Linked DNA regions of Sediminicoccus rosea. The protein of the gene in region 2 interacts with the protein of the main gene of each other region in a pairwise test. Links are inferred from orthologs where the notes say so. Each region holds a gene or a part of one and is shown on either strand. Other genes may lie near its edges.

Region 1 (3,132 bases), 2.4 Mb from region 2 along the record:
CCGCGCGGCGGCTTCGGCCATGCTCTGGTAGCCTTCGCCGGCATAGCTTTCGATCCAGGACTGGTAGGGGTTGCCCGCCACCATCCGCTTCGGATCGGCCATGATGCGCCGCGCCACCTCGGCATAGCCCACGGTGCAGGGCACGAGCGCGATCTCAAGGTCCAGGATGTCCCCCGCGAGGCCGCGATCCAGCACCCAGCGGGTGTAGGACACCGTCTCCAGCGTTTCCGGGATCTGCGTGACCTGCGTCTCGGAGAGGCCCCATTCCGCGCAATACTTCAGGTGCAGCAGCGTCTCGTCCAGGATGGCGAGGACGGCGGCCGCCTTGTCGCGCATCGCCTGCAGGCTCTCGCCCTTCACAACCGCCAGCGCCTTGGCGCGCGCGAAATGGATCAGGAAGAGGTAGTCCTGGATCAGGTAGTGCTGGAAGGCCGGCAGCGGCAGCGTTCCGGCGGAAAGCTGCTGCACGAAGGGATGCCAGGTGTAGCCCGTCCAATCCGCGCCCGAGGCGTCACGCAGCCTGCGGAACAGGCCGCCTTCGGCGCCGAAGGCCAGCGGATCGGCCGTGGTCAGGTCAGCCGGCATTGCGGCTGCCGGCGGGCAGCTTGACCACCAGCCCGTCCAGCGCCTCGGTCATGATGAGCTGGCAGCCGAGGCGCGAGGTCTCCTGCAGGTCGAAGGCGAGGTCGAGCATGTCTTCCTCATCCTCGGTCGGCTCCGCCAGCTTGGGGAACCAGGCGGCGTCCACGATCACATGGCAGGTGGAGCAGGCGAGGCTGCCCTCGCAGGCGCCCTCGATGTCCACGCCATGGCGATGCGCGATCTCCAGCACGGACAGGCCGAGCGCCGCCTCGACTTCGCGGCGCGTGCCGTCGCGCTCGATGAAGGTCATCTTCGGCATGGTTCGATACTACTCCGCGGCGTGCTGGGTTGAGGAAAGGCGCTGCCAGGCGGCGCCGATCAGGGCGGCCGCACGGTCCATCTCGGCGGGCGAGGTAAAACGCCCCAGCCCAATCCGCAAGGTGGCCCGAGCCTCGGAATCGGGAATTCCCATCGCGCCCAGCACATAGGAGGGGGCGATTTCGGCCGAGGAACAGGCCGAGCCGGTGGAGAGGCAGAGATCGGGCAGGGCCGCCAGCAGGGCCTGCGCCTCCACGCCGGGGAAGGTCAGGTTCAGATTGCCGGCGACCCGGCTCTCCATCGTGCCGTTGATCCGCAGGCCCGGGATGGCGGCCATCAACCCGTCCAGCAGGCGCTGGCGCTGGCCGGTGATGCGGCCGGAATCCAGCATCCCCTCGGCGGCGGCGATGCGCGCCGCCTCCCCCATGCCGACCAGCAACGGCGCCGGCAGCGTGCCGCTGCGCAGCCCCCGCTCCTGCCCGCCGCCGCTGAAGAGCGGGGCGAGGCGAACGCGCGGCCGGCGGCGGACATGGAGCGCGCCCACCCCCTTCGGCCCATACATCTTGTGGCCCGAGAGCGAGAGCAGGTCGGCCCGGATTTCCTCCACGTCGAGCGGGATGCGGCCGGCCGCCTGGGCGGCGTCGGTGTGGAAGAGGGCACCCGCCTCCTTCGCCAGGGCGCCGATGGCGGCCAGGTCCTGCACCACGCCCGTCTCGTTGTTCACCGCCATGACCGAGACGAGCAGCGTGGGCACCTCCAGCGCCGCCCGCAGCAGGTCGAGGTCGAGCAGGCCATCGGGCCGCACCGGCAGGATCACCGGCTCGAAGCCCTCGGCCGCGAGGTCGCGCACGGATTCGAGGACGCATTTGTGCTCGGTGGCGAGGGTGATGATGCGGCGCGGCGCGCGGCCATCGGCGGCGGCGAAGCGCGCGGCGCCCTTGATGGCGATGTTGTTCGCCTCGGTGGCGCCGGAGGTGAAGATGATCTCGCGCGCGTCGGCGCCGATCAGCTCCGCCACCTGGGCGCGGGCCGCCTCCACCGCCTCCTCCGCCGCGCGGCCCATGGCGTGCTCGACGGAATGGGGGTTGGCGAAATTCTCCTCCCACCAGGGGCGCATGGCGGCCAGCACCCGCGGGTCGAGCGGGGTGGTGGCGTGGTGGTCGAGGTAGATCGGGCGGTTCGGGCGCATGATGGCACAGAGGTGGCCCGGCGCGGCCGCTTCGGCAAGCCATGCGGCTTGCGCCCGATCAAGGCGCGGCCGCCCGCGCCGTGCCAATCCCTCCGGGCCGGAGAAAAAAACCCCATGGCCCACCCCCGCCACGACCCCCTGACGCTCGCCCTGCATTGGCTGATCGCGCTGCTGATCCTGGGCGCCTATGTGACCAGCGAGCTCGCCCAGGGGCGGGGCGGGCCGGGCACCAACCTGCACGGCTCGCTCGGCCTCGCCGTGTTCGGGCTGAGCCTGATCCGGATCCTCTGGCGCGGCCTCGCCCCGCATCCCGCGCCGGTGCCGATGGGCGCCTGGATGGCGCGCGCGGCGCATCTCGCCCATGTGGCGCTCTACGTGACGATGCTGCTGGCGCCGGCGCTCGGCCTCGCGGCGCTCTGGGCGCGCGGGTCGGAGATGTCCTTCCTCGGCTTCATCCCCCTGCCCTCGCCGATGACGCCGGACCGCGCCTTCTCCCGCACGCTGAAGGGCGCGCATGAGCTCGCCTCCAACGCGCTGGTGATCCTCGCCCTGCTGCATGCCGCGGCGGCGATCTTCCACCAGTACATCCTGCGCGACGGGCTGCTGGAGCGGATGCTCCCCCGCAGGCGATAGACCACGCTGCGTTCACGCCGCAGGGTCAGGCCTCTCCTGGGCGGATAATTCCGCGCTTCGGCGATTCCGCCTCAACGCGTCTTCCTCTAGCCCCGCCCGGTCGAACCGAAGCCGCCCGTGCCGCGCTGCGTCTCGGGCAGCACCACCACCTCTTCCCAGACGGCGCGCGTCACCGGCGCGAAGACCGCCTGGGCGATGCGCTCGCCCCGCGCGATGGCGAAGGGCTCGGCCGCCGTGTTGAGCAGGATCACGCCCACCTCGCCGCGATAGTCGCTGTCCACCGTGCCCGGCGCGTTCAGCACCGTCACGCCATGCTTGAGTGCGAGGCCGGAGCGCGGGCGCACCTGCATCTCGAAGCCATCCGGGATGGCCACGGCCAGGCCCGTCGGCACCAGGGCGCGGCCGCCGGG
Region 2 (4,825 bases):
CATCCGGTGGAAGATCTGGTCGCGCAGGATGCCGGCATTGTTCACCACGATGTCTACGCGGCCGAAGGCATCAATGGCGGTCTGGACGATCTTCTTCGCGTTCTCCCATTCGGAGACGCTGTCGGTGTTGATGACCGCCTGGCCGCCCTTCTGCTCGATGATGGCCTTGGTCTGCTCCGCCGGCGTGGCCGAGAAGCCTTCGCCACCCAGCGACGCGCCGATGTCGTTGATGACGACCTTGGCGCCCGCCTCGGCCATGGCGATGGCGATCTCGCGGCCGATGCCGCCCCCCGAACCGGTGACGATGGCGACCTTGTCCTTGAGCATCATGGCGCTTTCCCTCCGTGCGATTGATTCGGCGCGAAGGCTAGAACGCCATGCGCCGGGCGGGAAGGTGGGCTACCGCGCCGATGCTTCGCACCGGATGACGCAAGCGTTAGACACGCCAGCAAGAACGAGACTGCCGGGGTTTTTCAATGAACGAGGTTGTGTGGCTGGCCGCGCTTGCGGCGGCAATGGCGGCGACAGGCCTTGTCTCCGGCACGCTGGCGGGGCTGTTGGGCGTGGGGGGCGGCATCGTCATCGTGCCGCTGCTGTTCAACGTCTTTCCGCTCTTCGGGATCCCGGAGGCGATGCAGATGAAACTCGCCGTCGGCACCTCGCTCGCCACCATCATCCCCACCTCCATCGTCTCAGCCCGCAAGCATCGCGCGACGGGCGCGATGGATGAGGCGCTGCTGCGCTCTATCTGGCTGCCGATGATGCTGGGCGTGGCGCTGGGCACGGCGCTTGCGGTCCACGTGCGCGGCGAGGGGCTGACGGCCGTCTTCGGCATGGTGGCGCTGCTGGTGGCGCTGAACATGGGTTTCACCGGCGTGGATTTCCGCGTGGCGGACAAGCTGCCCGAGGGCCCGCCGCGCGCCGCACTCGGCATGGGCATGGGCTCCGTGAGCGCCATGATGGGCATTGGCGGTGGGACGCTGGGCGTGCCCATCCTCTCCATGTTCGGCTACCCGATCCGCGCCGCTGTCGCGACGTCCAGCGTGTTTGGCCTGATCATCTCGGTGCCCGCCACCATCGGCTTCATCTGGGGCGGTTGGAACGACCCGGGCGTGCCGCCCTACTCGCTCGGCTATGTGAGCCTGGTGGGCTTCGCGCTGATCGTCCCCACCTCGATCATCGCCACCCCCTGGGGCGTGAAGCTCGCGCACACCATCCCGCCGATCTGGCTGAAGCGCGCCTTCGCGATCTTCCTGGCGGCAACGAGCCTGCGGATGTTCTACAGCCTCTTCACCTGAGGCGGGTAGCCGCCACGTCGTTCAGACGTGGAAGCTCTCGCCGCAGCCGCAGCGGCCCTTCTCATTCGGATTCACGAAGACGAAGCCCGCGCTCATCGCCTTCACCTCGTAGTCCATCATGGTGCCGATGAGGTAGAGGCTGGCCTTGCGGTCCACCAGGATGGAGAGGCCCTTGTCCGTTACGCGCTCATCGCCCGGGCCCGCCTCGTCCACGAAGCTCAGGTCGTAGGCCATGCCGGAGCAGCCCTTGGTCTTCACCCCGATGCGCAGCAGCTTGCCCGCCTCCGCCTTCTCGTAGAGCTTGCGCAGGCGCTCGGCCGCGCTGTCGGAGAGCGTCATCAGGGGCGGCAATTCGCGCTTGACGCGCGGGGGGGCGGTGGTGGTGCTCATCGCGTGTCTCCCTCAGAACATGTTGAGCGCAAGGCGAGCATCCTCGCTCATGCGCGACTGGTCCCATGGCGGATCCCACACGACCTCGACCTCGCAATCGGTGACGCCGGGGATCTGGCGGATGGCTTCCTCGGTCATGCTGGGCAATTCCTGCGCCGAGGGGCAGGAGGGGGTGGTGAGGGTCATCTCCACCTTCACCTTGCCGTCATCGCCGAGCTCGATCGCGTAGATCAGGCCGAGTTCGTAGATGTCCACCGGGATCTCGGGGTCGAAGACGGTCTTGATGGCGGTGATCACGCCCTCTTCCGTTACGGCGGGCAGCGACTCGCCCGCTGGGGTCCAGCTGCCATGGGTCGCGTTTTCACTCACTGCTGGTCTCCTTCACGCCCGCAAGGGCGGCGTCGAGGGCGCGCCACGCCAGGGTGGCGCATTTGACGCGGCTCGGAAATTTCTTGACGACGGAGAGGATGGCGAGGCGGTCCAGCTCCGGGCTTGTCGCATCCAACGCCTCGCCCCGCGCCATGCGGGCCACGGCCTGTCCCATCGCCCGTGCCTCGGCCGGCGACTTGCCGCGCACGAGTTCCGTGAGCAGCGCGGCGCTGGCCTGGCTGATCTCGCAGCCACGGCCCTGGAACATCGCCTCAGTGATGACCTGGCCCGCGAGGTTGAGCGAGAGATCCACGCGGTCCCCGCACATCGGGTTGTCGCCGCGGGCCGCGGCTGTCGGGTTCTCCAGCCGGCCGCGATGGATGGGCGTGCGGGCAAGGTCGCGCAGCACCTTGGAATACAGGTCCTGCAATTCCTCGAATCCCGCGGCCCCGGCGGACATCACGCAAAGAACCTCCGCGCGTCGGTCAGCTTCTGCGCGAGGAAATCGATTTCCTCCCGCGTGGTGTAGAGGCCGAAGGAGGCGCGGGTGCTGCCGCCCTCCAGCCCGAAGCGCGCATGCAGAGGCTCGGCGCAATGGCGGCCGGCGCGGACGCAGATGCCCGAGCGGTCCAGGTAGGTCGAGAGGTCATGCGGGTGCACGCCGTCCAGCGCGAAGGCGAAGACGCCGCCGCGGTCCTGCGCGGCGCCCAGCAGCGAAAGCCCCTCAACTTCCGTCAGCACGCGCATCGCATGGTCCACCAAGCCACGCTCATGCGCCTCGATCGCCCCCATGCCGATGGCGTTCACGTAGTCGATCGCCGCATGCAGGCCGACTGCCTCGATGATGGCGGGCGTGCCCGCCTCGAATCGCGCGGGGGCGGCGGCGAAGGTGCTGCGCTCCAGCGTCACCGTCTCGATCATGTCGCCGCCGCCGAAGAAGGGCGGCATCGCATCCAGCAGCGCGCGCTTGCCGTAGAGCACACCGATACCGGTGGGGCCGTAGAGCTTGTGGCCGGTGAAGGCATAGAAATCCACGTCCAGCGCCTGCACATCCACGGCGCGATGCACCGCGGCCTGGCTGCCATCCAGCATGACCCGCGCGCCCGCCTCATGCGCCATGCGAATGATCGTGGCGGCCGGCGTGACCGAGCCCAGCACATTGGACATGTGCGTGATGGAAACGAGGCCCACCGTGCCATCGGCCAGTTTGGCCGAGAGGTCGTCCAGGTCCAGCTCGCCGCTGTCGGTCACGCGGACGAAACGCAGCCCGATGCCGAGCCCCGCATCCCGCAGCATCTGCCAGGGGACGAGGTTCGCATGGTGCTCCATCTCGCTCACCAGCACGCATTGGCCGGGCTTGAGCATGCCGCGGCCGAAGCTGTGGGCGACGAGGTTGAAGGCGCCGGTGGCATTGCCGGTGAAGATGATCTCCTCCGGCTCGGCCGCGTTCAGGAAGCGCTGCACGGCACCGCGCGCGGCTTCGTGCGCTTCAGTCGCCACCTCGCTCAAATGGTAGGCGCCGCGATGGACATTGGCATAGGCCGTCTCCATCGCCCGCGTCATCGCCGCGATCACTTGGCGTGGCTTCTGCGCCGAGGCGCCGCTGTCGAGGAAGACGAGCGGCTTGCCGCGCACCTGCGTGGACAGGATCGGGAAATCCTGCCGGATGCGGGTGACGTCGAAGCTGGCCGCGACGTGGGTGTCCATCACGCGGCTTCCCGTTCCCACCAGCCCTCGGTGGCTTCGGCCAGCGCGGCCTGGGCAAGGGGGTGGGTGACGCCCTCGATCGCTTCCGTGAGGAAGGCCTGGACCAGCATGGCCCGCGCCGCCTCGGCCGGGATGCCGCGGGCACGCAGGTAGAACAACTGCGCCTCGTCCAGCGCGCCGACGGTGGCACCGTGGCTGCACTTCACGTCGTCGGCATAGATCTCAAGCTGCGGCTTGGCGTCGATCTCGGCGTCCTCGGAGAGGAGGAGCGCCTGGTTCATCTGGTAGCCATCGGTGCGCTGGGCCACCTGCCGCACCAGGATCTTGCCCTGGAAGACGCCGCGCGACTTTCCGGCCAGCACCGTCTTGTAGGTCTGGCGGCTCGCGCAATCCGGCGCCGCGTGATCCAGGTAGGTGGTGGTGTCGGCATGCTGGCCGTTGCCCGCGAGCTGCGCGCCATTCATGTGGCAGGCGGCCTTGGGGCCGAGCAGCGCCGTGTGGATCTCGTTGCGGACCAGCTTCGCCCCGGCATTCAGGGTGAAGTTGTCATAGGTGCCGCCCGCCTGCACCGCGGCGAGGACGGTGGAGAGCTGGAAGCCCGCGCGCCCCTCCCGCTGGATCCGCACATGGCTGAGCGTGGCGCCGGCCGCGACCTGGATCTCGAAGACCGGGTTGTGCAGGTAGCTCGCGCCATCGGGGCCGAGGCTGGTCTCGACGAGCGTGAGCGTCGCGCCCTCGCCGAGCCGGATCAGGTGGCGCGGATGGAAGGCGATGGCCCGGCCGGTGTGGCTGGCGAGGCTCAGCAACTCCAGCGCGTCACCCTCGACGCCCGCCGGCAGGTCGAGCAACAGCCCATCCTCGAAGAGCATGGTGTTGAGCGAGACGACGGGCAGCGCCTGCGCCAGCGCGCCGAGCCAGCCTTCCGCCTCGTTCAGATACGCGGCGAGTGGCCGGCACCAGGCGGGCAGGGTGGAGAGGCCGGCGGCGAAGCGCCCATCCACGAAGACGGCGCGGTAAGGCGCGCGCATGGGCGGCAGCACCGGGTGCTCGGCCGCCAGCGT

The links. The genes of interacting proteins can lie anywhere in the genome.
Region 1: the proteins of sufU (region 2) and R9Z33_RS02425 interact in binary tests that used the Escherichia coli proteins (3 or more experiments, as listed by UniProt). The link is inferred for Sediminicoccus rosea from one-to-one orthologs.

The regions. Positions count from the first base shown.
Region 1 is NZ_CP137852.1:501,333-504,464, reverse strand. The notes cover bases 1-2,892. They hold R9Z33_RS02425 (cysteine desulfurase family protein), read right to left. Parts: upstream 2,090-2,892; coding sequence 911-2,089; downstream 1-910. Other genes in these bases: dut (dUTP diphosphatase), read right to left, coding at 2,809-2,892; R9Z33_RS02420 (cytochrome b), read left to right, coding at 2,204-2,722; R9Z33_RS02430 (ferredoxin family 2Fe-2S iron-sulfur cluster binding protein), read right to left, coding at 575-901; R9Z33_RS02435 (TenA family protein), read right to left, coding at 1-585. Outside these bases: more of dut, read right to left, coding at 2,893-3,132. UniProt on the Escherichia coli protein: Master enzyme that delivers sulfur to a number of partners involved in Fe-S cluster assembly, tRNA modification or cofactor biosynthesis. Catalyzes the removal of elemental sulfur from cysteine to produce alanine.
Region 2 is NZ_CP137852.1:2,898,033-2,902,857, reverse strand. What follows is about bases 784-3,783. They hold sufU (Fe-S cluster assembly sulfur transfer protein SufU), read right to left. Parts: upstream 2,518-3,783; coding sequence 2,050-2,517; downstream 784-2,049. Other genes in these bases: sufD (Fe-S cluster assembly protein SufD), read right to left, coding at 3,764-3,783; R9Z33_RS14040 (aminotransferase class V-fold PLP-dependent enzyme), read right to left, coding at 2,517-3,764; R9Z33_RS14050 (SUF system Fe-S cluster assembly protein), read right to left, coding at 1,701-2,057; R9Z33_RS14055 (HesB/IscA family protein), read right to left, coding at 1,320-1,688; R9Z33_RS14060 (sulfite exporter TauE/SafE family protein), read left to right, coding at 784-1,298. Also shown: R9Z33_RS14065 (SDR family NAD(P)-dependent oxidoreductase), read right to left, coding at 1-330; more of R9Z33_RS14060, read left to right, coding at 477-783; more of sufD, read right to left, coding at 3,784-4,825. UniProt on the Escherichia coli protein: A scaffold on which IscS assembles Fe-S clusters. Exists as 2 interconverting forms, a structured (S) and disordered (D) form. The D-state is the preferred substrate for IscS.